4 regions of the Peribacillus sp. NJ4 genome follow, and region 4 is predicted to be linked to each of the others. Evidence: riboswitches for the same ligand, from Rfam matches in the RefSeq annotation. Region 4 holds a riboswitch; each other region holds the start of a gene.
What was found. Region 4 has a riboswitch for thiamine pyrophosphate ahead of tenA (thiaminase II). Riboswitches for the same ligand answer to the same signal wherever they lie in the genome.
Positions count from the first base shown of each region.

Region 1: it holds a riboswitch for thiamine pyrophosphate, as region 4 does, so the genes downstream of both, tenA (thiaminase II) here and tenA (thiaminase II) in region 4, are expected to answer to the same signal.
Region 2: it holds a riboswitch for thiamine pyrophosphate, as region 4 does, so the genes downstream of both, QUF94_RS07760 (ABC transporter substrate-binding protein) here and tenA (thiaminase II) in region 4, are expected to answer to the same signal.
Region 3: it holds a riboswitch for thiamine pyrophosphate, as region 4 does, so the genes downstream of both, thiT (energy-coupled thiamine transporter ThiT) here and tenA (thiaminase II) in region 4, are expected to answer to the same signal.

Region 1 covers NZ_JAUCFQ010000001.1:4,027,700-4,035,445, reverse strand. Annotated here, with positions in the region: gene QUF94_RS20065 (MFS transporter) at 1-681, shown strand, start outside; gene thiE (thiamine phosphate synthase) at 720-1,352, opposite strand; gene thiM (hydroxyethylthiazole kinase) at 1,333-2,148, opposite strand; gene thiD (bifunctional hydroxymethylpyrimidine kinase/phosphomethylpyrimidine kinase) at 2,145-2,951, opposite strand; gene thiW (energy coupling factor transporter S component ThiW) at 2,920-3,441, opposite strand; gene tenA (thiaminase II) at 3,454-4,143, opposite strand; TPP riboswitch at 4,239-4,343, opposite strand; SAM riboswitch class I at 4,503-4,607, shown strand; gene QUF94_RS20035 (Fur-regulated basic protein FbpA) at 4,785-4,973, shown strand; gene QUF94_RS20030 (aspartyl-phosphate phosphatase Spo0E family protein) at 5,234-5,428, shown strand; gene QUF94_RS20025 (GNAT family N-acetyltransferase) at 5,502-6,008, opposite strand; gene QUF94_RS20020 (DUF459 domain-containing protein) at 6,224-6,925, shown strand; gene QUF94_RS20015 (DinB family protein) at 7,286-7,746, shown strand, end outside.
Region 2 covers NZ_JAUCFQ010000001.1:1,541,576-1,549,321, reverse strand. Annotated here, with positions in the region: gene sppA (signal peptide peptidase SppA) at 1-245, opposite strand, end outside; gene QUF94_RS07785 (NAD kinase) at 732-1,532, shown strand; gene QUF94_RS07780 (TatD family hydrolase) at 1,568-2,338, opposite strand; gene QUF94_RS07775 (ABC transporter ATP-binding protein) at 2,357-3,100, opposite strand; gene QUF94_RS07770 (ABC transporter permease) at 3,084-3,866, opposite strand; gene QUF94_RS07765 (thiamine-binding protein) at 3,863-4,144, opposite strand; gene QUF94_RS07760 (ABC transporter substrate-binding protein) at 4,156-5,160, opposite strand; TPP riboswitch at 5,282-5,391, opposite strand; gene QUF94_RS07755 (protein-glutamine gamma-glutamyltransferase) at 5,711-6,538, shown strand; gene rarD (EamA family transporter RarD) at 6,630-7,559, opposite strand; gene QUF94_RS07745 (amidohydrolase) at 7,641-7,746, opposite strand, start outside.
Region 3 covers NZ_JAUCFQ010000001.1:4,309,694-4,317,439, forward strand. Annotated here, with positions in the region: gene pdhA (pyruvate dehydrogenase (acetyl-transferring) E1 component subunit alpha) at 1-11, opposite strand, end outside; gene iadA (beta-aspartyl-peptidase) at 568-1,743, opposite strand; gene QUF94_RS21475 (hypothetical protein) at 1,936-2,244, shown strand; gene QUF94_RS21480 (transglycosylase domain-containing protein) at 2,447-4,504, opposite strand; gene QUF94_RS21485 (universal stress protein) at 4,805-5,326, shown strand; gene thiT (energy-coupled thiamine transporter ThiT) at 5,408-5,986, opposite strand; TPP riboswitch at 6,091-6,193, opposite strand; gene QUF94_RS21495 (cation diffusion facilitator family transporter) at 6,441-7,325, shown strand; gene QUF94_RS21500 (histidine kinase N-terminal domain-containing protein) at 7,571-7,746, shown strand, end outside.
Region 4 covers NZ_JAUCFQ010000001.1:3,108,558-3,116,303, forward strand. Annotated here, with positions in the region: gene QUF94_RS15460 (energy-coupling factor transporter transmembrane component T family protein) at 1-241, opposite strand, end outside; gene QUF94_RS15465 (ABC transporter ATP-binding protein) at 242-1,711, opposite strand; gene QUF94_RS15470 (ECF transporter S component) at 1,724-2,308, opposite strand; gene tenA (thiaminase II) at 2,322-3,005, opposite strand; TPP riboswitch at 3,142-3,270, opposite strand; gene QUF94_RS15480 (SDR family NAD(P)-dependent oxidoreductase) at 3,406-3,828, opposite strand; gene QUF94_RS15485 (protein kinase domain-containing protein) at 4,078-4,863, shown strand; gene QUF94_RS15490 (hypothetical protein) at 4,847-4,978, opposite strand; gene QUF94_RS15495 (hypothetical protein) at 5,283-5,675, opposite strand; gene QUF94_RS15500 (HU family DNA-binding protein) at 5,883-6,155, opposite strand; gene QUF94_RS15505 (cobyric acid synthase) at 6,343-7,746, opposite strand, start outside.

The sequences.
Region 1 (7,746 bases), 920 kb from region 4:
GCTTTATATGCACTGTATCTGCGCTTGAAACTGCCGGATTCACCGAAGTATACGGAACTTGAAAAAAAGCAGAGACCATCTGTATTAAGCAATATGAAAAGTGTCTGGAAAAAGGAATACTCCCGCCAGACCCTTGTACTGTGGATTCTGTGGTTTTCCGTGGTCTTTTCTTATTATGGGATGTTTTTATGGCTGCCAAGTGTGATGGTCCTAAAAGGATTCAGTATGATTCAAAGCTTTGAATATGTTTTGATCATGACGCTTGCACAGCTTCCAGGCTATTTTTCAGCTGCATGGCTGATAGAGAAGATGGGGCGTAAATTCGTTTTGATCACATACTTAATCGGAACGGCCATCAGTGCCTTTTTCTTTGGATCGGCAGAGGGGTTGGCACCACTGATAGTTTCTGGAATGTTCCTATCTTTCTTCAACCTAGGGGCATGGGGTGCGCTTTATGCGTATACACCTGAGCAGTATCCAACTGCAGTTCGTGGCACAGGTGCTGGTTTAGCTGCTGGCATCGGCAGGATTGGCGGTGTCCTGGGTCCATTGCTTGTAGGGTATTTAGTTGCTGCCGATACTCCGATTTCAACGATTTTCACCATATTTACGATTGCTATTCTAGTGGGGGCCGTTGCCGTAGCTTTTGGGAAGGAAACTAAGAATACCGTTTTGACATAAACATAAGGGAGGGGACTGAATTCAGTCCCCTCATTTCGTTATTTAAAGTCTTTTATTATTTTTAAAAGGAATTCGGAGGCAGTCTTCGGACTATCAGCATTCATGATGGCTGAAACGACTGCCGTTCCGGATAGCCCGCTATCAGAAAGCGAGGAAATGTTATCGGCAGTTATACCCCCGATGGCAACGGCGGGAATCGATACGCTGCGGCAAATTTCCTCCAGATCTTCAATTGCCATTAGCGTTGCATCTTGTTTGGTCTTCGTAGGGAAAACGGAACCGACTCCGATATAATCTGCTCCATTTCGTTCGGCTTCGATTGCTTCTTCAAGAGTGGAGACTGATACCCCGATAATCATATCGTCAGGAACCATTTGTTTGATGACAGGCAGTGGAAGGTCATCTTGCCCAATATGAATTCCGTCAGCTGCAACAGCAAGTGCTATATCTACCCGGTCGTTAATGATAAGGGGAATGGACAGCTCGTTCAATAACTGTTTTAATGCATAAGCTTTTTTATAAAAGGAAAGGGAGGAATTGTTTTTTTCTCTAAGTTGTACGATCGAGACTCCTCCTGAAACCGATTCTGTAATGATTTTGGTCAAATCTTCTATTGCTATGGACTCTTCCGTAACTAAATATAAGCTTAAATCAATTTTGGATTTCTTCATTTATTTTCACCTCATGCATCCAGGTTTCCTTATTCATTCTTGATATTGCATCGATTAATCTCACACGAAACGTGCCTGTTCCTTCATCTTCTTGAAGTTTTCCAGCAGCCAGTTCCCCTGAAATGCTCATGGTAGAGATACCGGCAACTGCAGCAGCATAGAAATCGTCCGTGACTCCGGAAAAGGTTCCGATAAGAGCAGTGGCCATGCATCCGGTACCTGTAACATTTGTTAAAAGGAGGTTCCCGTTGTCGATTATGGACGTATGTTTTCCATCACTAACAGCATCCTTCGCCCCGCTGACCACGACGACACTATTCAATTTATTTGCCGCTTGTGCAGCCAGCTCCGCATTGCTAATCGCAAGTTCCCCCGAATCCACCCCCCGTGTAACGATATCCCCACCCATCAATCGATGGATCTCACTCGCATTTCCGCGAATGATTTGGAAATTAACCTTACGTAGGAGTTCTGTGACTTGCTCTGTCCGATAGGCGGTGGCACCCACTCCCACCGGGTCCAAAATGACCGGGATATCCAGGGCATTTGCCGTCTTACCGGCAATCTCCATTGCTTCCAAGACTTTATCATCAATCGTACCGAAATTAAGGACCAATGCATCTGCTAATTTGACCATATCCGCCACTTCTCTTGGGCTCGATGTCATAACAGGCGAACCACCGATGGCAAGGGTGGCATTTGCACAGTCGTTGACCGTAACAAAGTTGGTGATTTGGTGAACGAGTGGTTTTCCTTCTCTTACCCTCACGAATAAATCGGCTGCAGGAACCTTCATATTAATTCACTCCGTTCTTTTTTTGAAAATGAATGAAAATGGTGGACAGGTCCATGACCCTTACCGATTGAAAAGCTATTACGAATGGCTTCAGAAATATAGATCTTGGCCTGTTCGATCGACTCCAGCAATGTCAGTCCATTTGCCAGGTTGGATGTAATGGCGGATGACAGGGTACAGCCTGTACCATGTGTGTTTTTTGTATGAATGCGTTCTCCCTTTATCCAGTGGAAGTCAGTCCCATCATAAAAGAGATCATTTGGATTTCCCGCTGCATGGCCCCCTTTAAGTAAAACGGCTTTAGGGCCCAGTTCTTGTATGGATATGCATGCCCTGTAAAAATCTTGTTTCGTTCGAATCGACAAGCCAGTAAGAACTTCCGCTTCTGGTACATTTGGGGTTGCAAGGGTTGCAAGCGGAAGCAATTCCGTTTTTAAGGCAGAGACGGCTTTTTCGTCGAGCAAATGGTGGCCGCTTTTGGAAATCATGACAGGATCAAGGATAACGATGTCAGGTAAGAATGTTTTAAGGGACGCAGCGACTGTTTCCACTATTTCTTTTGATCCAAGCATACCTATTTTTACTGCATTGACACGAATATCTTCAAAAATGGCTGCAATTTGATCCGAAATGATAGCTGTATCGATGGCCTGAATTGAACGCACTTCCATTGTATTTTGTGCGGTTACGGCTGTGATTGCTGACATTCCAAAGACCCCATGTGCAGAAAATGTTTTTAAATCAGCTTGTATTCCAGCACCGCCCCCTGAATCAGAGCCTGCGATGGTTAATGCTGTTTTCATAAAAAAACCCCTTCATATAATTATTTTTTAGAAGTATTTTAAGTAATATGAAAGCTAAAATCGCACCTGCGAATGAACTAAGCATAAAAGCTGGTAAAAAACCAAAAAGAGCAGCTTTTTCTCCCAATAGGAGGATTGCAAGTGGATAACAGGCTAGGGAACCGAAAATGCCGGTCCCGATCACTTCCCCTAAACAAGCGAATTTTAAGCTTTGTGTTTTTCGATATACGACGGCAGCCAAAAGTGCACCGATCATGCTGCCAGGAAAGGCGAAAATTGAACCGGTACCAGACATGTTTCTAATGATGGAAACTAAAAAAGCTTGTGTTACCGCATAAGCAGGTCCCAATAATACGGCTGTCAGGACATTTGCCAGATGTTGAATAGGAAAGACTTTTGCAAATCCGGCGGGGATGAAAATAAATGAACTGGTTAAAGTCGTTATAGCCGTAATCATGGCGGTCAATGTCAATTTCTTGATTGGATTCATCATATCAACGACCTACAGTGGCCAATCCTGCTCATTTTGAACCATATCCCAGAATAAATATTCATATCGGGAAGTCACCAAAAAGTGCTTTTCTAATCTAAGAAGTTCCTTTTCGGGCATGCCTTCAGTTAATTCTTCCAACAAAGCAATCAGCCACTTGTGTGCTTCACCGAATTCAGGAGATGAATATGACCTTATCCAATCAGAGTAGCGATTGTTTTCCAATGCTTCACCATTTTGTTCTTTCAATAGCAAACCGATCTCATAATAATCCCAAGCACATGGTAGGAGACAGGCTATCAGGTCTGCCAAAGTCCCATGCTGAGCTGCATTTAGCATGTAACCCGTATAGGCTAGAGTGGTTGGTGTGGGTTCTGTATCTTCCAATTCCTTGGAGCTGATTCCGAATTCTGAAGCATAATGCCGATGGATATCCATTTCAACTTGAAGGGTTTCATTTAAAATACTCGCAAACTTTGCCATGGTTTCGATATTATGAGCTTTGATGACACCTAAAGCAAAGAGCTTGGAATAATCCATGAGATAGATATAGTCCTGCTTCAGGTAATAGGCAAATTTCTTTTCAGGAAGTGTGCCGTTTCCAATTGCCTGGACAAAGGGATGTGAATGGTTCCTTTTCCAAATCTCTTTTGCCCGTCCATGAAGTCTATCACTGAATGTTTCTAATTTAGTATTCTCCATTGTTCATCCTCCTTTAGATGGATCCCCCTGTTTACACCCAATAAAAAAACCCGCTCCTGAATACGGAACGGGGTAGATGGATAAAGTCTGTAAATGGACGATATCATCCACTTCCCTCCGCCGGTATGAGCCGGTTCAGGTTCAAAGGGTCCGGAACTAATTCCATCTCAGTCTTAAAAAAGACTCCCCTAGTGGTGTGAATTGTATGTAATTACTGACATCATATCAGAAAGACAAGAAAATGCAACCCGTATTTGAAAGAGGGAATCCTTTATGGCTCAGGAAAAAAGGGAGATCCAGGTAATTGACATTTGATGATTATTGGGATAAAATCATGTCTACATCAATTATATATTGAATTCTTATCCAGAGAGGTGGAGGGACTTGGCCCAAAGAAACCTCGGCAGCAGACCCATTTTGGGAACTGTGCTAAATCCAACAAGCATATGCTTGGAAGATAAGAAGAGCCGTACGGACACTGTCAGCCTCTTCTTGAATTAGAAGAGGCTTTTATTTTTGCGGAATAACGTTTAGTGACATAATAATAAAGGTATATATAATTTGGTGAAAATCAAACCAGTTAATACAGTTTAGCTCAACTAGAAGCAGGCTTTATGATGACTAGGAAAGGAGCCATTTACATGGCGGAATTATTTAAGAGGATTGAACAGAGGAAGGCAAAGCTTATTGAAGAGTTATTGGCCAATGGAGTATACAAAACCTCTGATGAAAGGCACCTTTACGATGCCCCGTTAAAAGTACTTGAAGATGAATATAAGATTGTTATAAATAGACCTAATAACGAGTCTCCTTCGGAATGGATGACATAGTAAGCGATAGACTATATTTTGGGTTCGTGGGATAGGGATATGATGTAAGCATTCGCAATGTATCACACTTGTGGATGCTTTTTTTATTTAGGTTTATATATAGGATGTCACAAAATATACATAATTAGAGACTGAAATAGGCTTTTTGTCACATTTAACCTATGAAATAACACATTTAATTTCCGGAAAATAGTTGATTTTAACTACGAGTTTCATTATGATGAAAGTGTAAAAATATTGAAAAATTAGGAGGTGTTTATATGATTTGTCGGAAGGTAACTATAGAAAAAGTAGAAGAAAAGAGAGAGGAAATGATCAAATTGGCAGCAGTTTATGGTTTTACAAGTCTTCTAACTGTTCAAGCAAGTCAAGAATTGGATGCGCTGTTAAATGCGTTGACAAATAAAAGAGAATCTGAATATTTTTCCCTCCAGAGAGTATATAGGTATTTCTAAATTCACTATTTCGTCCTCGTTTAATCAGAGAAAAAAGCTACTACACAAGGCAATAGCTTTTAAATAAATATATTTAAATATCGACACGTTTACCAAGAATGATCAAATCTCGTTCAATGCCATCCAGCTCGGCAACTTGAGGTAAATGTGCCCATTTTTCAAACCCGAATTTGGAAAAAAGCTTCAGGCTTGGTGCATTGTGGGCAAAAATGAAACCTAATAGAGTCTTCACCCCTAATTTTGGGCTAACATCAATTGCCTTTTGAATCGAAATTTGTCCGATTCCTTTTCCCCGGAAATAATCATCAATATAAATGCTGATTTCAGCCGTGGAATTATAGGCCGGCCGCCCATAGAACGATTGAAAGCTCATCCATCCAGCAGTTTCCCCTTCTATAATAATGATAAATAGCGGTCGACTTTCTGAATCATGTTCCTCAAACCATGTAACCCTCGATTGTACGGATACAGGTTCCGTATCCGCCGTGACCATTCTTGAAGCAATTGTCGAATTATATATTTCAACGATCCTGGGTAAGTCCGATAGTTCTGCCTCTCTAAACTCTATGTGCTCTTCCATGATTTAAACTCCTATCTATATTCTATCTCCAGAATAAAGGGTATCGCCGGTTTTTTATTAAGGGACGGTGAATGAAACCCAATCCATTGAAAGTTTTATACTATCATACACTCTTTGCTCTTTATCTGACAATTCATTTTATATGTTAGGACTACAGATTTTTGGGTATTTAAAAGATTAAATACTTCATAGTAAATAGACAAAAGGAGAAGCAAATGAAAAAAATAGCAGGTTTATTAATTATTGTACTAATAATTTGTTTCGCGGCATATAAATTTCAAGCCTCGGAAGCGAAAGATGTACAAAGGGTGATGGCTTTTGGAGATTCGTTAACCTATGGAAAAGGGGATAAGGACGGGGAAGGATATGTAGACGGTCTGGAGGATGAATTGAATAATCCGGAATCGGAACAAAAAGTGAGTTTTTGGAATTACGGTATAAAAGGTCAGGAAACGGATGGGGTAATGAAGCAGCTTGATGATTACCGCATTAAAACGAAACTTGATAAAGCCGATACTTTCATCGTTTATATTGGAACGAATGACTTGATCAATAGTAACGGCGGGAACTTGGAGAAAATAAGTGACCGAAAAATCGATGATGGTAAACGGGAGTATATCAACCATCTGGATAAGATTATATCAACCCTGATAAAGGCAAACGATAAAGCGGATATACTGGTAGTAGGGCTATATAGCCCAATTAAAGACAATGAAAAACTTGAAAAACACATTCTAGATTATAACCAAGCAATAAAGAGAATAGCGGAAAAGGATGATCGGATGGTATTCATTCCTACAAATGATCTTTTTGAAAATAAAAAGAAAACAGAGTATTTCAGTGATAAGATACATCCGAATGAAAAAGGGTATCAACTCATTACGAATCGGGTTCTGGAAAGTTATGATTTCAAATGAAAGCAAAAATGCACAGAATGCTTTCTGTGCATTTTTACCTGCATAAGTCGCTAGGAATTTGATATGGCCTTTAGTTGGGAAGAGAACTGCAAAGATCTGGGATGCTTGTATCTGCTTTTGTGGCTGAATGGAGTATCCTCCAATGATGGCGATCACTCCTATTTAGAATACCCTTGATGAATTTTGATAGTCCTTTATATTAGGCGAATTTTACCTTTATGACTATCATAGAGCTGTTCAAAAAATAGACAACTATTAATCGGTTCGTTTCTGTCAAAAAGTATTATTATTTTACACATTCATATAGGTCATGGAATAATTATAGGAGATTAGCCAGGCTTATAAGAGGAGATGCTAAAGATGAATGATAATGAAAAAATCAGGGAAGAACTCTTAAATACGGTCAACGGACTATCGGATGAACAGCTGAACGCGCATCCTGAAGCAGGACGATGGAGCATCATTCAGGTGTTGGATCATTTATATTTAATGGAACGGGCCATAACAAAGAGCATTGCCGATAAATTGAAAAGCGACGATAGCACTCCGGCTGTTGATAAACCGATCGAGCTTACATTAAATCGTGAAGTGAAGGTTCAGGCCCCGCCATTTGTCATTCCGTCAGAATCATTCCAAACTTTGAATGAGGTTAAGGATAAGTTGTCCGAAACTCGCAAAGCTTTTATAAGAGTCGTTGACCAAGCAAAAGAAAATGATCTCAAACAAAAGTCTTTTCCCCACCCATTGTTTAAAGAATTAAGCTTGAAGCAATGGATCTCGTTCGTGGGACTACATGAAAAACGGCATTTAATGCAAATAGA
Region 2 (7,746 bases), 1.6 Mb from region 4:
GTCGAACTCAGTAATGAAGCTTCTCCTGTATCTTGAATCGTGCCCTCTACATCAAATACGGCAATGACATTAGTTAAATCATCGCCTTCTATGACTTCCTCGTAAAATGCACTTTCGGAAGCAAATAATCCATCAATGATATTTTCCGTATCCGCTGTAAATAGAGTCGTAGACACCCCTACAGCAATGGAAACAAAAAATAAAACGGCTGCAATTCCAAGTGCTGCCCAACGCTTTCCATTCATCTGTTTTCCCCCTTAAATATATGTATCCTTCTTACCATACGAACTGCATACAAAAATGTTTCATTCCATGATAAAACAAGACATATAAAATTGTAGCAAATAATCCTCAAATTGGAAATGAATTGGTGCATTTTGCATGATCTGCATTTACCTAAACAGGAAAAAGTAAGACCTTTCATCACTGCACATTCTAGGGGGAAACATTATATACAGCGAAAAAATATTATTTTCAAGTTACAATTCATAGATGCAGAAAAGTTTGCTCCCTCATGAAAAAAAAAAAAAAAAATAGCATCGTTTATTCATGCAAGAGTGTACATTCTTTCTTTTCGATACCCTTCCTCAAAGGAATAACAAAAGTGCTTTATTCATGCTAAAATAAATCACATAAACGTGTACGAAGTGTAGCCGCTTTTGTACTTTCGCTTTCCTTTGTCGCGGAAAAAGTAAGCCTTTTCATCACTATTCATACTAGGGGGGAACATGATGAACACTCGAAGGAATATTTATTTTTTCCATGCTCCGAATGCAGAGATGCTTAACAAGGTCGAATACTTATCAGGCTTGGCGAAGCAACATTCGTATGAAGTCATCCAAGATTTCACAAAAGCGAATATCATCGTTAGCATCGGTGATGACGGCACATTCTTACAGGCAGCCCGTAAAACTGGATTCAGGGATGACTGTTTATATGCGGGTATTTCCACCACAGGCAACTTGAATATGTATTGCGATTTCCACTTGGAAGACACGGATAAAATGATCGATGCCATGACAAGAGAGCAAATCGAGGTGCGTAAATATCCAACCATCGAAATCCAATTGGACGATCAGCCCTCCTTTTATGCCCTCAATGAACTAAGTATCCGGTCTTCCATCACCAAAACGTTCATCATGGATATTTTCATTGATCAACTCCATTTTGAAACTTTTCGCGGGGACGGTATCATCATTGCGACTCCGACCGGAAGCACCGCCTATAATAAATCGGTCAATGGGGCCGTTGTGGATCCCCTTCTCCCTTGCTTTCAAGTGAGTGAGCTTGCTTCCATCAATAACAATACCTATCGGACCCTGGGTTCTTCATTCATCCTGAGCGGAGACAAGACGTTGACCGTCCACCTTGAACAAAACGGGCCAAGCTATCCGATCATCGGAATGGACAATGAAGCATTAAGCATCAACCATGTCGAAAAGGTAAAGGTCCGGTTAAGCGGTAAAGTCATCAAGACCGTCAAGCTAAAAGACAATTCCTTTTGGGAAAAGGTTAAAAGGACCTTTCTATAACGAACTAAAGGTACCGGATATGATATCCGGTACCTTTATATATGATAAAAATCTTTGGTATTTTGATAAAGGATTTCATAGACATCCTCAACAGGCAATCTTTTAACCGAAGCGATTTGACGCACACTGTCATGCATCATGCCGGGATGGGTCCATTTACCTTTGAAAACTCCTTCAAACGGCCATGGGCCATCCGTTTCAATCATCATCAGCTTAAGTGGGTATGCCGAAACCAATTCCTGTATTTCCCTCTCATAACAAACATCAGGTGTAATCGAAATGCTGTAGCCCTTTTCGGCCATTCGTTCGATTGTCCGGATATCACCTTTAAACCAATGAAAGTGTGCCTTTGTGATTTGATGTTTTTCCAAAAGATCGCAAACGATAGGTGCATCATCATGGACGGCATGAAGAATAACCGGCTTTTCAACCTCTTTAGCTAAAGCCAGGAACCTCTCCAGTATCTCTATATACGCTGAGTGATCAATATCGGGATTTTCCTGCCTTAAGTAATAGGGCAGCCCAACCTCACCTATAGCAAACATATTGTGCACATGCACCCTTATCCAGTTCAATAATTCGTCCACTTCTTCATTACTCGGGAGGGGCTGCTCTGGATGAAAACCGAAGGCAGGCTTAATTCGTGAATCTTTGCGTGAAAGCTGATAATTGTTAATGGAAGAGGTCAAATTCATGGAAACAGTCAGTAACGATTCCACATGAACCTTGTCCATATCAGTTAGAATCTGCTTCTGCTCACTTTCTTCATACCTATCCAAATGGATATGGCTGTCGATGATTCTCAAGTTTAGTCGCCTCCTTAATTAAGTCGAAACAGTTGGCTTTAGTGCTGCATATAATTCTCTCTTCAAATGGAAAAATTCATCACTAAGCAGCTGTTCTTCACTTCTTGGCCTTGGAAATGGCACTGCCACTTCTTTGATGACAGCAGCGGGTTTTGCTGATAACACATATATTCTATCTGAAAGGAAAACGGCTTCATCGATGCTATGCGTAACAAAAAGCACCGACCTCCGATTTTCTTCCCAAACGGACAGCAGCCATTTTTGCATTTGCAATCTTGTCAGTTCATCCAAGGCAGAAAAGGGTTCGTCCAGGCACATCAAGTCCTGTTGACTTAAGATACTCCGAATGAATGCGGCCCTTTGCTTCATGCCTCCAGATAATTCATGCGGATATGCTTTCTCGTACTCTGCTAATCCAGCTTTCACCAAAAGGGCTTTTGCCTTTTCTTTATCTCTGATCCCAGCAAGCTCGCTTCCAAGCAAAACATTTTCCAATACCGTTCTCCAAGGTAAAAGGGAAGGCTGCTGCGGCATATAGCTTATATGGCCCTTTAAGCCATTTATCTTTTTACCGTCCAGCGAAATGTTGCCATGATCCGGCTTCAAAATACCGCCTATCAAGTGGAACAATGTACTTTTACCACTGCCGGATGGCCCAAGGATTGTGACAAATTCCCCATCTCCCACATGGAAATCCATATTCTCTAAAATATTCTGTTTACCATCGAAAGAATAGGAGACATCTTTAATTTCCAGCTTCATCCTTTGCACCCTCCTTTATCTTCCATGAAACTAAGTGTTTCTCGAGGAAGGTGATGATCCCAAAAAAGAGCAAGCTCATTCCCATAATGATGAAAATGGCAACAAACACCCGATCTGTCCTGAACGCAGAGGAAGCGAGCGTCATATAAACACCAATCCCCGACTTTGCCCCAAGCCATTCCGAAATAACCGCACCCATTACACTATAGGTGGCCGAAATTTTCAGGCCCGAGAAAATGAACGGGATCGAGTGAGGAAGTTCAAGCTTCCAAAATAACTGGTTTTTTCCCGCTCCCATCATCTTGAAATAATGCTTGAGTTCGTATGGTGTCTGGCGAAAACCGTCCAATGAAGCAACCGCAACCGGAAAAAAACATACTAGCGAAATGACGATTAACTTAGGCATCATGCCAAAGCCAAACCAAATTACTAAAAGCGGTGCCAAAACTATGATAGGTATATTTTGTGATAGTATGAGCAGAGGGTAAACCGCGTCCTTCACGCCTGGAAACAGATGTAGGATTGCCGCGATTAATAATCCAATGCAGCTTCCAATAAAAAAACCCGATAACGCAAGCTCAGTTGTTGATGTAAGGTGACCAAAAAGATTCTGGGACGACTCAATTCCTTCAATGAAAATGGCCGACGGAGCGGGAAGCAGCCATTTTTCAACCTTTAATAAGACTGTCACTGACTCCCATATTATCAGCAACAATAATAAAAGAAAGAAGGGAGCCCCCTTCTTCCAAATTCCCCTTCCGGTCATGCCCGATATTTCTCCGTTAACGTATCCATCGTAATTCCGCTCGGCTGAAATAATATTTTCACTTGGGATATGACATTCGGCGAGCCTAATTCAATCATTCTTACATTCATTTTTTCTATCACGGCAAAAAGTTCGGAAAGCTCACCCTCCATTGTCGTTTCAAGCGGGTGAACCTCATACTTGACACCTGATTCATCAATGATCTTGATTGCTTCGTCGACCAAAGGGATGACATCCCCTTTAGGAATGATTTGTATACTAATTAATGAATTGGCCATTGTATTTCCTCCTATTTTGGTAAAAATTCATTGGTAAATGCTTTTTCAGGATTGAAATCACCTTCAAGAAGCTTATTTTCCGTCATCCAATCACTGTAATTCTTCCAAATTTCAAGCTTTTGTTCACCCCAACGCGGAGCATCATCCTGATACTTAGCTGCAAGCCACTCCTGGCTTTTCTTCACTAGTTTTGCATCAAGATCCGGGGCAGACTTAATTAGCATGTCTGCTGCATCACCAGGGTTCTTTATCGCAAACTGGTACCCTTTCGAAGCTGCATGAACGAATGCTTTAACAGTCTCGGGATCCTCTTTTATCATCTTTTCATTCGTTGTCAAAACAGGTGTATAGTAATCGAGCTTATCCGAGTATTCGGTTAAGTAAACCATATTAAGCTTTTCATTTCGCAACTCAGCCTCAATACCTGTCCACCCATAATATATCCAGGCAAAATCTATATCCCTTTTAACCGAAGTGAAAAAATCCGTGTCTCCTGTATTCACTATATCCACTTTATTTACATCCGCATTTTCTTCTTTCATGAGTGAATCAATGATGGCCTTTTCAACCGGAGACCCCCAGCCACCATATGTTTTCCCTTCAAAATCCTTGGGTGTTTTAATGTTTTTTGCCTCAGGTGAAGCAAATCCAGATGTATTGTGCTGGATAACAGCAGCTACCGAAACAATCGGGACGCCTTGCACGCGGGCCTGCGTAATGCCCTCCTGGTAGCCCACGCCAAATTCGGATTTCCCTGAAGCGACAAGCTTATCAGCTCCAGCTTCACCTGGCATGATAATATCCACATCCAGACCTTGTTCTTTAAAATATCCTTTTTCCTTGGCTACATACAAACCTGTATGGTTTGTATTCGGTGTCCAATCGAGCACGACCGATACCTTTTTTAATTCTTTATTGCCTTCATTTTTAGATGCTTCTTCTTTTTCATTAGTTCCGCCTGCACCGCATCCAGCCAAAAGGTACAACGAAGTCAACAGTGGTAAAAATTTATTCAAGTTATTATCCTCCTACACATCATATAAGATCCATATGCCGGAACCATAATGGGGCGCCAGGGTCTATAAAAATACAAAAAACGCCCGAAGATGAATTCGGACGTTAACATACAAAACAGAAAGTCAGTAATAATATGTTCCCTCCGCTGGCATCATCCAGATCAGGTTCAAAGAGTCAGCATCTAAAGGACGCAATCTCAGCCAGCTTTACTGGCCCCCCTACATTTCTCGCACATATGAACTTTTCTCTCTCATTATATCAATTCATTCAGAAAAGGGAATACTAATTTGCTCCTTCTCCCTAATTGGAAAGGTATTCCTCCTAAATGTTTAGCACAGCCACCAAAACATCTTTTTGGAAAATGATAATCATTGTAAGCAAAATGATCATCCCTCTTGCCATACCAATCATTCTCGGTTGCCATGATGCCTGAAATGCTCCAAATGGTCATTTCTTTGCATGCATTCATATAATGAGCATTACCTGTAGACTTTTTTGTGTACTGGTTTTATAAACCCTTCATTTCATAAACAAAAGGTGGATATGATCATGATAAAGATTAATCACAAATGGTTAGATGTCAGTCAAATCCAACCAGGTGTAGCATCTGATACATCGCTTGAAATTCTCCAATTGCTGGCGGAAGATTCTAACGTTTTTGAATACCGGAACTTCGGATACCTTAATTTCGATATACAACTGAGGCACCGAGTCATCGAGGCCGCCATTTCGTTAGATAAAAGCAGTCCAGAATTTTCCACGCTTGATGAATCGGCAAGCAATGAACAATATTGGCGCGTTTCAAAGGATGGCACATTTACCCTTCAGCCAGGGATTCCCCCTCATGCCGCACTCCTGGACATTTTCTTGAATGGAAGGCTTTACGCCTTCGAATGCGGTACAGCGATAGTCGTCACTTTTTTAAAGGCCATTTTGGATTTAATCGGTCCTAGGAATTTTGACTATCTTTTTTCAAACGTATTTCTATATAACTTTCGCCCTCCAAGCAATATGGCTCTTGATATTCATCAAGGAACGGATTATTTACCAGGGGATTGCGTTTACTTCGAAAACCCTGATCACGACTTGGAAACTCCTGAATGGCAAGGTGAAAATGCCATATTATTAGGGAACAACCTCTTTTATGGACACGGGATCGGGATTACCACTGCACAGGGAATCATCGATGAATTAAATAGCAATAGAAAGCCGAACGCCACCATATCGGCATTCCTGACAACGCATATCATTAACTTGGATAGTTCCTTCTATAGCCAATTCCTGGAAAATAACCCTCGTGCAATGCCCGTTCACAGTCCTGTCAGCCTTTCCAATTGTATTGTTTCTGAAATAGGTCCGAAGATTTACCTTTCATGACCCTGGCATTTCCCCTATGCCGTAAAACCGTTTTATTATATACCGGCATAAAAAAATGCTTGGGAGAGATCTCCCAAGCATTTTTTCTTATTCACGCACCAATATTCCCTTTGCCTTTAAACCTTCGGGCACTTGCCTGACCCCATTTCGTAATGGATAGCGTATAAACCGCCAAGGCTGACCATATGAATAAAAACGCTAAAAGATGCGCTTTGGTAAAACTTTCATGATAGACGAATACCCCGATCAATAAGGATAAGGTCGGAGCGATATACTGAAAAATTCCCAGCATCGATAACGGGATCTTCTCCGCCCCTTTTGCAAAATATAAAAGTGGCAAGGCCGTGACAATCCCACCGCCCACCAACAGCAAGCTTGTGCTTCCCGCTGTAAAGAATTGCATTTCTGATTGGTTCATCAAGTATATCAGGTAACCCAGGGCCAGAGGCGTTACCATCATCGTTTCGAGCGTCAGCCCGATCGCCGACTCGGCCTTGATCATTTTTTTTGCCAGACCATATAATCCAAAGGTCATGGCCAAAACAAGAGAGACCCACGGGATCGTACCGAAATGAATGCCAAGGATCAAGACTCCGATTCCTGCAAGCAGGAACGATATGATTTGTGCTCCGCTCAATTTTTCTTTTAAGACTATCACACCCAATAGTACACTGACTAGCGGGTTGATATAATATCCAAGGCTCGTGTCGAGGATCCGTCCTGAGTTAACGGCCCAGATGAACACACCCCAATTAGCAGTAACGAGCAGTGACGCCGTTAGTAATGCTGCAAAGAGTTTGGGATTTCGCAAAATGATTTTGACATAATCAAGAAACGCTTGCCATTTTTTCATGAACATCAATAAAACCAACATGAAAACGAAAGACCATAATACCCTCTGAGCTAAAATTTCCGTAGCACCGACTCCCTGTAGGAACTTCCAGTAAATCGGCACGACTCCCCACATCATGTAAGAAAGGGCTGCATAGATCGCCCCTTCTTTTTGTTCATCCACTTTCATAACCTGCCTTCTTTCCATTTACATTCCTTTAACCGAATTCCATTTAACTATTTTGTATATCCATTTCTTTTTTTGCAACCGTTAATTATTATCATACATGATTCTGTCATCGATGACCGTCATGACCGCCTCAGCTTTTAGGAGATCATCCGGCGCAACAGCAAAGACATCCAGATTAAACACGGTA
Region 3 (7,746 bases), 1.2 Mb from region 4:
TGCGCTTTCATTATTGGGTTTCCCGTCTTTTCCATTTCATTTCTCCCCTTAAGATAGATTTGTTTCGCAAACTTACCAAGGTTTTGAACAGTCATGAAATAACAGCCCAAAAAGTTTTCATTGGTCTTTTATGTCTGTGAATATATAATGTTTCATAAACTACATTTGCTTATATAAAAGGATAATACATCCAAGATTTTAATAATATGTTAAATGGAATGAATTTTTCGTATATTACCTTTATTTAGAATGTGTTTTCTTATACCTCACCTTCATTTTGAAATTAAGCACCATTAATGGAAAAATTTTATATAAAATCACCAGGTTACCGACAAATTGTTGGACTTGCTTCGATTGATTCAGGTCACCCATAAATGCAACAAATCAGTATCCAGCCCAAAAAGACCCATAATATATTTATGGGTCTTTTTTCATTTCATGATTGTTGGATGTCTTGCAACCACAGGCAAACAGCAGCTACCATAAGCGTAATCCATTATGTTTTTGCGGATTACCGCACCAATTTAGTTTCATTTCCTTTTCTCGCTTCACGGATATTAGAAAGATCTATTTTTCAAATGTTCCTTTCACGACCGCTTCACCGTCTTTGACCATGATCTGTCCCATCGCGATGACACTATTTATTTCTAAAGTTTGTTTCTTCATTATAATCAGATCGGCGTCTTTACCTACCGCAAGCTGTCCCTTTTTAGAGAGTTTTAAAATATTTGCCGGATTTTCCGTCACAACTCGTACGGCATCGGCAATTGCCACCCCATCCTCGAGGACCGCATCGACAACAGAATCATATAAGGACATGCATGTACCAATGTTCAATCCGCGCAGGTTGCCGCTGCCATCGAAGTCAGGCAGGCTTGCTTGTCCATCTGAAGTTAAAGTGATCTGCCCGATTTCAACACCTTCTTCCAGTGCCCTTTTTATTGCTGTACTTGCTTTAACCTCCCCTTCTTCAAGAAACTTCTTGATCGTACTTGTCGTGAAATCAATATACCCCCCTTTTTTTGCATATTCCATCCCCGCTTTGAATAAATGCGGATTTCGATTTATATGTGTAGGGTAAAACTGAGTGATTGGTATTTCCGTTGTCTCGACCACTTCTTCAATTACCTGCAAATGATCTCGACTATCGCCGACATGAATGTTGACGATACCGCTTTTCCCGGACAACAGACCTCCATTACGCGCCTGAGAGGCTAGTTTAGCAAGTTCAGCTGCAGTCGGCTGCGAAGAACGATGATCGGCAATGGCGATTTCGCCCACACCGATAATTTTATCCACTAGAATCAAATCATCTTCAATCTTGCCGGTTAACGTCTTGACTGGAACTTGATATGAACCTGTCTGAACGAAGCAGCTAATTCCTTCTTCTTCAAGCGCTCTGGCTTTAGCAAGCAGTGCTGGCATCGTCCTTGTCGTACCATCTGTTCCGATGACCCCTACCAATGTCGTTATACCCGCTAACGTGGCATCCGTTAATTGTATTTCAGGTGTCCTCGTCTTGAATCCTCCTTCACCGCCTCCGCCGATAATATGTACATGAGCATCTATAAAACCCGGAACCACGACTTGACCACTCGCATCAATCACTTCCAATTCAACGAAATTGGCAGGTACATCAATCTTGTCCTCAATGAAGCCAATTTGCTTTCCAACCAAGAGGATATCTTTTGGTCCCATATATTCCGGGCCATAAATCTCCCCATTTTTAATTAGTGTGAGCATTGTCCCTCTCCCTTCAAGAATTGAAATTTTCAAATAGGTTTCAAAATCATTTACACGGGTAAATATACAACATGACCCGCTAACAATTACATAAAAAAACCAAACATACTTGTTCGATTTTAAAAATTGTAGCTGAATTGACATCTTGATTATGCTTTTCCAAAAGTATAAAAACATAAAGGAGTAAACGACATGAATAAAGTGATTTCTTCTGACATTAAAACAAATAAAAGATTATCCATGCGACAAATCATGAACCTATATCAAGTTACGAAAGACTTTAAAGGGAATATATATTTTATCTGCAACCATAAATTGGTTGATGCCAAGAAACTTTCAACTTTTGTATCCTTTGTGCTCATTCTCCAAGAATGTGCAACCATGAAAGTCATACTTGAAGGCGAAAATGTACATGCCATGCTCGAAAAAGTACAGGCTATTTGTAAAGAAAATGATGAAAGTGCATTTGGTTTCCAATCGAACCAAACCGTTAACATTTAAATGATTCCAACAATTTCAGGATAAGAAGAGGGTGTATAGAATGAGAACCATTTTAATGGTCATAGGCGCAATCGTCGTAATCGGCATAATAGCAAATCTTATTTTTTAAGAATGATGAAAGACTGTCAAATGATTGACAGTCTTTTTTTGTGTAGATTTTTATTGGAAAGAGCGTGTGTTCCATACTCCCTTTTCAGAAAAATTACCACGGCACCTCCCAATCCCTCCATTTATTCAAACCATCCCGAATTTCTTTTCCTTTATCAATCCAATATTGCTTTCTTTGCTCCTCTTCTTCCTTTGTCTGTTGCTCCTCTTCTTCCTTTGCCTGTCGCTCAGCTATAAGTGCCTGTTGTTCAGCTATTAGCGGTCCGATATCTTGAGCTTTAAAGGATTGAGCCGCTTGATTCTGTAGAGCTTTCGACATTATTTTTTGAAAGATGAGTGCACTTCCCTGACTGCTGTGTGTCGTTAGGTAATTTTTTTCATCCGTCTTATCATATCCAGCCCATACAGCACCGACCAGTGAAGGTGAATAACCGATGAACCATTGATCTTTAACCCCTGAAATCCCTTCGATGGGCACTTGTGTGGAACCTGTTTTACCTGCTATTTCATAACCGGAAACAGCCGCGTTTTTAGCTGTGCCATATTCCACTGTACCAAGCAGCATCGCATTCATTTTATCGACGACGCTTTTAGAGGTTACTTTGGTGCTTTTCTCTTTCCAGGCCCCTACCTCTTTTCCATCGTTATTTTCTATTCTTACAATGGCATGAGTTTCCTCCCTTTCCCCATCGTTTGCAAATGCTGAAAAGGCTCCTGCCATCTGCAGCGGGGACACACCTTTCCTCATCCCTCCTAGAGCTAGCGACAGATTTCGATCATCCTTGTCATACGGAATCCCAAACCGCTCAAGTGAATCCAGCCCCTTATCGATGCCAATCTCATTCAATAGCCAAACCGTTGGTACATTCAAGGAATTCATCACCGCTTCATACATGGGTACTTCTCCTTTGTATTCACCGCTCAGGTTTGTTGGCTCATATTCACCGAAGCTCATTTTTTCATCCTTTAAAGGGTCAGTGATATCGTATCCCTCCTCAACCGCTGGAGTGTAAACGACAAGTGGTTTAATGGATGAACCCGGAGATCTTGACAGCTGGGTTGCCCGGTTATATCCCATGAATTGATGCTCACCTCTCCCACCGACTAGTGCCTTTATCCCGCCCGTTTCAGGATCAAGGAGGACTGACCCGCTTTGAACCATTTGCTCTGTACTCGTTCCAACTGGAAAATTGGCTTCATTCGCATACACGGATTCTGTAGCCTGCTGCATGGATTGATCCAGTGTAGTGTAAATTTTATAGCCCTTTGAAAGCAGTTCCTCAAGCTTAATTCCATATTTACTCGATGCTTCCGATAAAACATGATCAACATAATATGGATACTTACCTCTTAATGGATCGGTTTCCTTCTCCCCCATAAGAAGTGTCACCGAATCTTTTTTTGCGGCTGCTTCTTCATCTTTCGTCAAATAACCATGTTCCGCCATTCTGGAAAGAACCAAATCACGCCGTTTCACTGCTCCGTCCAAATTCTTATATGGATCAAGTTTGGATGGTAGATTAATGACACCCGCCAGCAAGGCTCCCTCGGCAACGGTCAATTCAGAGACCTCTTTGGAAAAATAAATATTTGCAGCTTTTTTGATTCCCCATGCCCCATGGCCAAAATAAACTTGATTCAAATACATTTCCAGAATTTCATCTTTCGTATATTGATTTTCAACTTCCTGGGCTAGAAAAAACTCTCCTATCTTCCTCTTCAATGTTCGATCCGATTCCAGCATCGTGATTTTCACAAGCTGCTGGGTGAGCGTGCTCCCGCCTTCAACAACACTTCCAGCCTTCGCATTTTTAACCAAGGCTCGCAAGATCCCTTGATAATCTATACCGTGATGTTCATAAAAACGGTGATCCTCAATGGAAACCACCGCTTGTTTCATATGTTCCGGTATTTCATCTATCGCAACACCTTCGGATTTATTTGCCGTGATCGTACTGGCAAGATTCCCATCCAGATCATAGATTCCTGTCGGTTGCTGAAGATTATTTTCAAGATGGCTTATATCTGCACCCTGCCTGAAATACAAGAGTGAACCGGCGCCTAAAACCACAATCGCCAATATTATAATTAGAACTAATTTCACTAACCCTCTCATTTGTACCCCCATTTTCCCATCTGCGACATGTTTCATTAAAAATATTTTACCCTTTTTATTAAAGAAAACTCGTCGATTGACTAAAAGGCCGCAGCTCAGTCGCTTTTTCTTTTAACACTATACTCGCGTACCGGCTTCCTTGCTGATGATATTCCTTCCGAATGAAAAATAAAGCACGCCAACTAATTGAAGGACCAGGATTTCATCCAACCATTTTAACAATGCTCGTATCTATCCTTTACCCGTAATTGGCGATCTATATACCAATTAAAGGCGTGAAGCCATTTAAAAGTGGGTATAACACCTTAAAGACTTATAAATGGGAGAGATGATATTATGAAAGACGTAAAAAATATTGTCGTCGCTTTTGATGGAAATGAAGAGAGTACACAGGCCGTGGAATATGGAGCAACAATCAAAAAGGCATTTCCTGAAGCTGAACTGACCGTAGTCCATGTCCTAAATGATAAGGTTGAACAGAGTATCATGGGAAACGTCACAGCTCCTGGATTCGTACCCGCTGCAGGATTTTATGTCGATCCCGTCCAGACACATCCCGTCGTTGAAGTTGAACAGCGAGAACAAAAGGTAATTGACACCCCTTCCCCCATCGAGAATAGTGTTCGGAACGCAGAAAGTAATACGTTGAGATTGCTAAGTGAATGTCAAGTAAAGGGGAAATTCGAGATATTGGAAGGACATGCGCCAGATAGCATATGTGAATATGCAGAAAGAACTGCGGCCGACCTCATCGTCGTCGGCAATAGCTCTAAAAGCGGTTTGGAAAAATTCTTTCTTGGAAGTACAAGTAGTTCAATTGCGAAAAACGCCCCCTGTTCGGTATTCATTGCAAAATGAGATTGAGCCAGTTCGCCCTGTACGTATCGTTTGGTCATTCTCCGAAAAAAAGCCGGATTCTTGTAGAATCCGGCTTTCTTGTTAATAGGCTTTTTTCAGTAATACATTTGAAGCTGCCGAATATAACATCATCACCACAATGGCCGATAAAATAAAACTGATCAGCATATAAGTCCCATTATAAATGAATGAATAAACCGCTACTGGCTGTCCTTTTGGCGCTGCAGATCCAAAAAACACGATTCCAGAAGTGAAATGACAGAGAAACCTCAGGAAGCTGCCCAAAAACATGCCACCAATCCCGTATAATTTCGCTTTGGAACGCTTTTCCTCTTTATAGCTGTTTACAAACTTGTTCATGAATACACCGGATATCCCGACAACCATAAAGGCAAGATAATAATCAATGAAGCCTTGAATCGGTGTTCCGATCCATGCTGTACCACTTACAATCTGCAATAGTCCAAGTAACAATCCGGCTAACATCCCACCTTTTATGCCCCAACGATATGCCATCAGAAAAATAGGTACCATGGCTATTGAAATCGAACCCCCTTGAGGCCAGATTCTTGAAAAAATGAATCCAGAGACCATATCCAGTAATAAAGCCAATGAAGCAAAAATGGCGACCTCTGTCATGAATAACGTTTTATTTTTCATCATGCCACTCCTTTCTCCAAAAATGAAAAAGTGTCCATGAGTTCCCCCTGCCAATTTTGCGCAAAAAAAGCAACACCGGGGCGGTAATGGATGCCCAGTATTGCTTGTATCCAAAACCACATCCATACGCTAGTGCTAACTATCAGGTTCATAGGGTCTGAACTCAACCGTTCACTCTCAGCCTTTTTGGCTCCCCTTGTGGAAGTATTTATTTTTCGATCCTCGGTTAGAATATACTACTAGTTTCTTTAATTGACAACTAAAGAAATTGGATATGTCAACAACTTGTTATTCCCATTTTATGGAGATATTCTTTCTTATAAACAACTTCTTTACATACCTTCAATACATCTGCAATTAACCAAGTTAGATGGCTAAATACGACAATTTTTCTATAGACTCACTAAGGTTTGTTTTGATATCTTTATTAAGCCTAATTTACATTGGGGAGGGAATGGACATGGATAAACATTCGATTTCAGCTGAAAAAGGCGCCTACATAAGCATCGCCGCTTACATCTTCTTGTCTGCCCTTAAATTGTCATTTGGTTATTTCGGTGATTCTAAAGGACTTTGGGCAGATGGTTTAAATAATACGACCGATATCATCGCTTCCATAGCCGTATTGATTGGGTTGAAAATTTCGAAGAGACCTCCAGATGATAATCATTCATATGGACATTTACGGGCGGAAACCGTAGCCTCGTTGGTAGCTGCCTTCATCATGATCACCGTAGGCCTGCAGGTTGTATTCAGTGCTATAGAATCCTTCTTCCAGCAAGATTCAACAACCGTTCCCAATATGCTTACCGGTTATGTCGCCCTATTCTCTGCAATCTTCATGTACGGAATCTACCGTTATAACTTAGCATTAAGTAAAAAGATCAACAGCTCTTCCATCTACGCCGTTGCACAGGATAATCGTTCCGATGCCCTTGTCAGTGTTGGTGCTTTCATTGGAATCATCGGTACTAAGATGGGAATCCCTTGGCTTGATGCAATAGCTGCAGCAGTCGTGGGGATCATCATATGCAAAACGGCCTGGGATATCTTTCGGGATGCCTCCATCTCTTTAACCGATGGTTTCGACGAGCAGCTCCTGCAAAAGATCGGACAAACCATTATATTGACAGAAGGTGTTAAAGACATGAGTGAAATTAAGGCCCGTATGCACGGAAGTGAAATCCTGCTCGAAACTACTGTTCATGTTAACCCTCTTTTGACCGTCATCCAAGGTCACGATATTACGGTTAAAATCGAAGAGAATCTTTTGAAGGAATATAATATCCAGCATGTGATCGTTCATATCGAACCATATACATTTCATAAAAAAAGGTAACCGTCATTAACTTTACGGATACCTTTTTTTATTATTAATTCATGTAATCACTGTAATAAAACTGTGTCAAAAAAGGTATTTATCGATTGATTGACGAATATTTATCCAATTGACACATGTTAAAAGAACTCTAATCTGTTATCATAAAAGCAAGATGTAATTATTTTAATATTTTGTAATTTTTTTCTAATACATTAATTTCTGGGTCAAAAGTAAATTCATTTTCCTACAGTATGGAGGGCAAAATGGTATCTAATCGAGAAATGACCATTCACTTTTTATCTTCTCAAAAAAGCAGTATCATATCCAAATGGAAAGATGAGTTGCTGCATTTACCGGACGGATATATGGGATATTTTAAGGGAGAAGTGGAAAATATCTTTAATCTGCTAATGGATCAGCTTGGAAAATCGGATACTGA
Region 4 (7,746 bases):
ATAATATCATTGCGGAAGAGGTGGATATAAAAATGAAACAAAAAGGGATCGACAAAAGTAAGATGCGTTTTATCGAATGCCCGGTAAAAAACAAAAATAAAAGTAAAACGCCAATGGTAATATTCATCATGTAATTCAGGTCATGAATGAATAGCGCCACGATGCATAACACGAGCAATACACAAAGTTTAAGGCTTGGATTAACCTTATGGAGCCATGTTTCTGTATTTGTAACATTCATCTACATGACACTCCTTTTAACTTTTGTCTCCATAAATCCTGATTGCGTGATGTTTTCATCCCTTATTACGTATCCGTCTTTAACCGTCCAGATCCTGGTTGCAAAGTTGTTTGAAATATGATCGTCATGAGTTACCATGATCACTGTTGTTCCGCGCCTTCGGTATTCCTCAAACCATTCCAGTAATGCAAAGGTATTTTTCGAATCTTGGCCAAAGGTTGGCTCATCCAGGAGAATGATTTTTTTGTCTATTACGATTGAGGCAGCTACACTTAAGCGACGCTTTTGACCCATTGATAATTGAAACGGATGTTTATCCCGATGTGCCTCAAGGCGGAACACTCCAAGCAATGATCGGACTCTCTCCTCGATTTCTTGTTGCGGCCTTTTTTCAATTCTCAATGAATAAGCAATTTCTTCATATACAGAATTTGCAACGAACTGAAACTCAGGATTTTGAAAAACAAACGTCATATGATCCGTTAGATTTTTCACCCTTCTAATAGGGGACCCCATTAATTCATACTTACCACTCGTTTTTATGAACTGCATCAGTGAATGTAAAAGAGTACTCTTCCCCGCGCCATTTTCTCCACTGATTACAATCCATTCCCCTGAATTGACCTGCAGCTCTTCAACCTTGATTTTCGCTTCCTTTTTCCGGAATCCGCTAAAACCTTGCACATGCATAAGGGGGGAACCAACACTAAATGGGTTTTCACGAATGAGCTCATGGTCATGTACATACTCATCCCAAACACCAGGGAACCAAATTCCATGTTCTTTCATTTCATTTTTATATAGGGAAAGAATGGTATCTTTTGGACCATCAGCTATGATTTGACCGTCATCATTAAAAAGCACGATTCGTTCGATGAATTCTAAAACATGATCAATTTTATGTTCCACGATAATAACCGTCTTGTCTCGTCCGACTCCCTTCAACAAGTCCCAAATTTCTTTTGTTCCTTCCGGATCGAGCATGGCGGTTGGTTCATCTAAAAATATCACTTCCGGTTCAAGGGCCAATACTGAAGCAATGGCCAGACGCTGTTTCATCCCGCCTGATAATGTATCAATACTTGTATGGATATCTTTTAGGTTCAATCCTACCTCATGGATATGTTTTTGGATCTTCTCTTTCATTTCTTTCTTAGGGACGGAAAGATTCTCAAGGACGAAGGCAATTTCCTCATCCGCAAATGGCATGCAAAACTGACTATCAGGGTCTTGAAAAACATATCCCCATGAAGAAGGACACTTCAATTCTTCCGCCTTCATCGGAACTTCGATGGAATTCGGAATTAATCCGCTTAATACTTGCAAAAGAGTCGACTTACCACATCCTGATGGTCCCAACAATAGAACTTTTTCACCTTTATCAAATGAGACGGATAAGTCCTTGAAAATCAAGGACTCATCACCTGGAAATTTCATTCTTAACTTCTCAACATGAACGATTCGTTCCATGGCCATCAACCTCTACTTTTGGTCCAGTTCTGCATAATCTTTACTTGAAACTGGACGAACAAGATTAGTTACTCCTGTTGCTTCCAGGACTTTAACTAGATAATAAGCTGTTACACCTGCAAAGAATATGGAACCCAAGAACCTCGCAATCATGAATAACGATAGATTCCAAAGGGAGAGCGCACCTATTTCCCCGTATGCAAAATCCATGATGACTGATCCCAGGCAGGAAGCCACCGCAGCTAAAACGGCCACCGACATATTGAATTTTTTATATCTGAACGCCATGAACAGCAGTTCAGCGAACAAACCTTGGACCACCCCATATAAGAGTACGGTCAACCCCCATGGTGAACCCAGAAAGAATTCACCGGAAGCTGCAGCTATCTCTGCCAGAAGTGCTACACCCGGTTTCCGTAAAATCAAAAAGGCAACGGGGCCAGCTATAAACCACATTCCATAAATAAGTTGATCTAGATGTAATCCTAATGGTTTAACGGAATAATAAATCGAACCCCAAAGGATATAAACGATTCCAAATGCTACGGCAATCACGATAGTGACTAATATATCCGTTAATTTCAATCCTTTTTTCATGTTTCATTCTCCTTTATACTTCCAGTATTTCCTTATGAACAGGCCATGTCTCTAAGCGATAAGCCATTTCCCAAAATGAGTATTCATATTGGCTGCTAAGGATAAAATGTTCCTTCATTCTTTCCTTATCTTCATCTGTTACTTTTTCAGCAATCTCATCAAGCCTCGCAATTTGTTCTTCCACCAAAGAGCGGAACCACTCTCCTCCGTAAGCCGCTATCCATTCTTGATAAATCGGCTCTTCCGGTTCACACCCTTGCAGCTTTTCGCCAATTTCATAATACAGCCAGTAACATGGCAAGATAGCTGCAATAACATCCCCTAAATGTCCAGAATACGCCGCACGATACATATGGGAAGTGTAAGCATAAGCAGTCGGGGCGGGTTTGAAATTTTCCCTTTCTTCTTTTGTGATGCCTAATCTCTCAGAAAAATTTTCATGAAGCTTCAACTCCGCTTCATATGTTCCTTGTGCGTGGCCGGCAAGCCTGCTTGTTGTATGTAAGTCTGTTGCCTTTACTGCTCCTAAAGCTTGAACTCTAGCAAAATGAGATAAATAATAGGCATCTTGCATGACATAAAAACGAAAACACTCTAATGGCAATGTGCCATCTCCAATTCCTGCAACAAACGGGTGATTAAAACTAGCTTCCCAAATATGATCAACTTCCTGGCGGATTTCCTCTGAAAACTTCATGTCCATTACCTCCAAATTCTATTTTTCAATGAATGATACGGGATAAAAAACTTTAATCACCTCTTTTTTTGCAAATAAAAAACCACTTTCTTTAACGTAAAGAAAGTGGTTGTACTTGAAATAATACAGAAACGTATTGTCCCAGACCCCACTTCCCTACGCTGGTATAAACCAGATCAGGTTCTAAGAGTCTTAAAGTCATACTTTAATCTCAGCTTCTCAGGTAAAATCAAATTTCACCTATAAAGCACCCCTAGTGGTACAAATTGTATATATAATTCATTTGCCTTTATATTAACACGATAAATCCAATTGTCAAACGATTAGAAAAAGTTTTCAAGCTATATTGCTTTAGGATTACTAGCCTTTCAATCTTGCATACCCACCTAACCACGATCAATTAAACCATTGTTAATCCACCATTTACGGAAAGAGTTTGCCCCGTAATATACCCTGCATCTTCCGAAACGAAATAGGCAACAGCACTGGCAATGTCCTCGGGTTGAGCTAGCCGACGAAATGGAATAGCTTTTTCCAAGGCGCTTGCTATACCATCATTATAAGAGCCTATTTCTTGAAATAGAGGAGTATCAGCAGGGCCTGGGGCAACACAATTGATGTTGAGTTTGTGACGTGCCATTTCTCTTGCTATCGTTTTTGTGAAGGCAATCACCCCTCCCTTAGCAGCCGAATAAACTGCCTCTCCACTTGATCCGACCCTAGCTGCATCTGATGCAATATTTACTACCTTGCCGTAACCATTTTCAATCATGAGAGGTAAAATTTCCTTGTAAAAATTAAAAAAATCCGATAATTTTATAATATGAAATTACGTAAAATTTTTAATAGTCTTTTAATACATTTTTCATTGATGGGAATTCTTACGATTGGTATTTTTTCAATATTTTATTGGATATCGTATCAAGGAACACCCCGAAGAAAAGAGTTTCATTACCGCATTACCAAAAATCAGTGTTAAACTATCCATGAACATTCATATTTCCAGCTTAGTTAATCAGTATGGTGTATTCTTGACTCAAGTAAAATGAAAGTGGTGAGGGAAGTTTCAATTTTGCGTTCCATTCGAAAGATCTATCAATTTTTTGTGGATATACCTTTAAAAAAAGGAGTGGTTTTGAATAACCGCTATAAGGTAACGTCTGTAATAGGAACAGGTAGCTACGGCATTGTTTATCTTTGCAATGATTTGAAAACGAATGAAAATATAGTGATCAAACAGCTCCGGACAAGTAAACGCCGCAGCAAAAAAGAGCTTGAACAGTTTGAGAGTGAAATCTCCATATTACGAATGTTAAACCACAAAAACATGCCCAAATTTCACGAGAAATTTTCCCAAGACGGAAATGTTTATTTTGTGATGGATTTCATTGAAGGGGATAATTTAGAAGATCATATTTTCTTGAATCATATAACGTTCACTGAGAAAGAGTCTCTACTTTTTCTTGATGACCTGGTCGGGTTGGTATCCTTTCTACACAACCATGACATTTTCCATCAAGATTTACGTATACCAAATATTTTACTTAAAGACCATCATCCCATCTTGATAGACTTTGGTTTGTCTAAACGGGCCGTTTCGGCCAATCTCGCAAAAGAATCCATTTTGGAGATGAAAAGGCAGGATTTTTACGATTTGGGGGAAATACTCTTATATGTACTTTATACGACTTACGCTTCCAAAAGTAAAAAGGCTCTTCCTTGGACAGAAGAGCTTTCGTTAGAAAAAGAAACCGTGCATATACTGAAAAGGTTATTAAGCATCCAAGAACCTTATTCAGATATTAAAGAACTCTCAATGGACCTGCATGCTGCATTAGGGTCTAAGAATTTGAATTAGCTGCTACTGCCTCGTCCTTTTCTTTTGTAGCGGTCGCTTCCACCCATGGGAGATCGTTTATACCCTCTGCTGCTACTGCTGCTGCCTCGGCGATAATGACCATGTCTTCGCTCACTGCTGCCTTGGGAAAGTTGTTTGATTTTTTTCATTATTTTCTTCAACATATCTTTCACCTCTTTTATATTGATTTTAAAGCTTGTTATTCATTAGCCTAACATAGTCACAGTATAAACCTTATTAATATGTACTATAAATTTTTTTCATTCGAGTTAATTCCATTACTGCCTTACTTTTCTGGTGGAGTGAGATTATTTTCATTGTTGGTGAAATGATAATGCCCTTGCCATCCATTTAAAAGGACATTATTAAAAAGAATCGATAAACCGAATTGTATATTAGACCTCTTCTCCTTAAGTGGACTAATTAGGTATGCCTTGCTGTTTCATCTTGAACGAAGGATTTACATAAATGAAATATATCAAAACAATCATTGACCAAATCGAATTTCCAATAAAAGGATGTTGATTGTGTGATATTAATAAAGTCAAACTAATCATTCCGAACAGGGCTGAATATCCAATCATCATCCAAAATCCCCACATTTCCAACCTCATATATCCGTAGATCATCACGATGGATATAAGCGCCACTAATACTCGAATCAAGCGTTCCGGTACATCAGCAAATCCAAATCTTGTCACCAACCCTATATGATTGGCATTAGGATCATAGAAAACTGATGTAAACAGTAAAATGCTCGCACCGAAAATATAAAAATAACCAATAAAAGAAACTCCTAATGGCCTTTTCATAACTATATCCCGCCACATAAAAAGAATAACAGATCGTTATCGACATTTTCCATTTCAGTGGATTCTTGGTAACTCAGGAATAGCATAAGCCGGGTTAATTGAAAATAATCTACCGTTTTGGCGAATCGCCCTGCTCATGAATGAGTATCAGGCAGTAAATAAAAAACCTGGCGAATATTTCATCGCCAGGTTTTTCTTCGTTCATTTTTATTTTACAGCTTCTTTTAATTCCTTACCTGCTTTAAAAGCGGGTACTTTACTAGCTGCAATTTGGATTTCTTCGCCAGTTTGCGGGTTTCTTCCTGTACGAGCTGCACGGTCACGCACTTCAAATGTACCGAAACCAACTAATTGGATTTTTTCTTCTTTAGCAAGAGTAGCCGTGATTGTTTCAAACAATGCATCCACTACTTTTTTTGCGTCGTCTTTTGTCAGTTCAGCTTGTGCTGCCACACTACTCACTAATTCTGTTTTATTCATATGAACACCTCATCCTTTTATATTCTTTAAAGTATGTAGAGAAGACAACATAACATATCTTATATGCGTCTGTCACTTAATATGGCTAAATAAAAGGAAGTGTAACCCTATACTGATTTGTTTTTTAGTCATTTTTTAAGGATAAGGGCTTTGATTAACTCATAATTTGATTCTGTCGGACCATTTTTCAACTTTCTGTAGTTTCCAGCTGCAGCCATTGATAGATGGTATCCATATCAATGTTTTCTTCCAAATGGGAAGCCAAGAGATTGTACGCTTCCTCCCTACGCTCCGAGTCGCTTTGAACGTTTTCATTCACTTCATCCAACCCCTTGTTCCGCCGAATTTGGTTAACTAGTAATCTAGTGAACAAGCGATTATGGAAAATCCCATGAAGGTATGTTCCCATTACCTTGTTGTCAGTGGATATGGCTCCATCCTCTCTTCCATCCTTCAATAAAAGAAAGGGCCTTACTTGTGACTTCAATGTCGTTCTGCCTAAATGTATTTCAAAACCGTTAAGATTCATTTGACCTTCCATTATCCCAGCAGAAAGTACACCTTCCATTTGTACTGTTTTCTTTTCTGCTTGAAATACGGTTTCCACCGGAAGAAGCGAAAGCCCTTCTGCGTTCTCACCATTACCTTCTACAGCGTCAGGATCGAAAAGTTTAGTCCCAAGCATTTGAAAACCGCCGCATATACCAAAGATCATCGTCCCTTGTTCACGCAGTTGATTGATGGCTCCATCCAACCCCACATGTTTCATCCACTCTAAATCTTCCATCGTGTTTTTTGTACCCGGCAAAATAAGAAGGTCAGGATTACCTAACTCATTGACACTGCTTACTAGCCGGACACCTACTCCGGGTTCATCAAAAAAAGGATCCACATCTGTAAAATTGGAAATCCGCGGAAATCTCAAGACGGCTACATCAATCGGAAACTCAGCCTTTTTAGGTTTTTTAAAACGCAAGGAAGAAAGAGCAAGTGAATCTTCCGCTTCAATATTCACATCTAAATAGGGAAGCACCCCGAGAACCGGAATCCCGGTTTCCTTTTCCAACCATTCAATGCCATCGTCCAACAGTTCTCGCATGCCACGAAATTTATTGATGATGATCCCCTTTACACAATCGCGTTCATCTTTATCCAATAAGGCAAGCGTCCCCACGATTGACGCAAATACTCCACCACGATCAATATCGGCCACTAAAATGACAGCCGCATCCGCGAGTTTGGCCATTCGCATATTCGCAATATCCCGGTCCTTAAGGTTAATTTCAGCCGGACTTCCTGCACCTTCGAGTACGATGATGTCATATTCATCTTGAAGCTTTTCCACCGATTTACGGATGATGGGCATGGCTTCTTGGACAAATTGATTCCGATAGCTTTTTGCATTCATATCAAGAAAATGCTTACCGTGCACGATGACTTCCGAAACCATATCCTGCTTCGGTTTCAGTAATATCGGATTCATATCCGTTGTTGGCGTGATCCGTGCTGCCTCCGCCTGTACTCCTTGAGCCCTTCCGATTTCACCGCCATCCAAGGTTACATAAGAATTCAAAGCCATGTTTTGTGATTT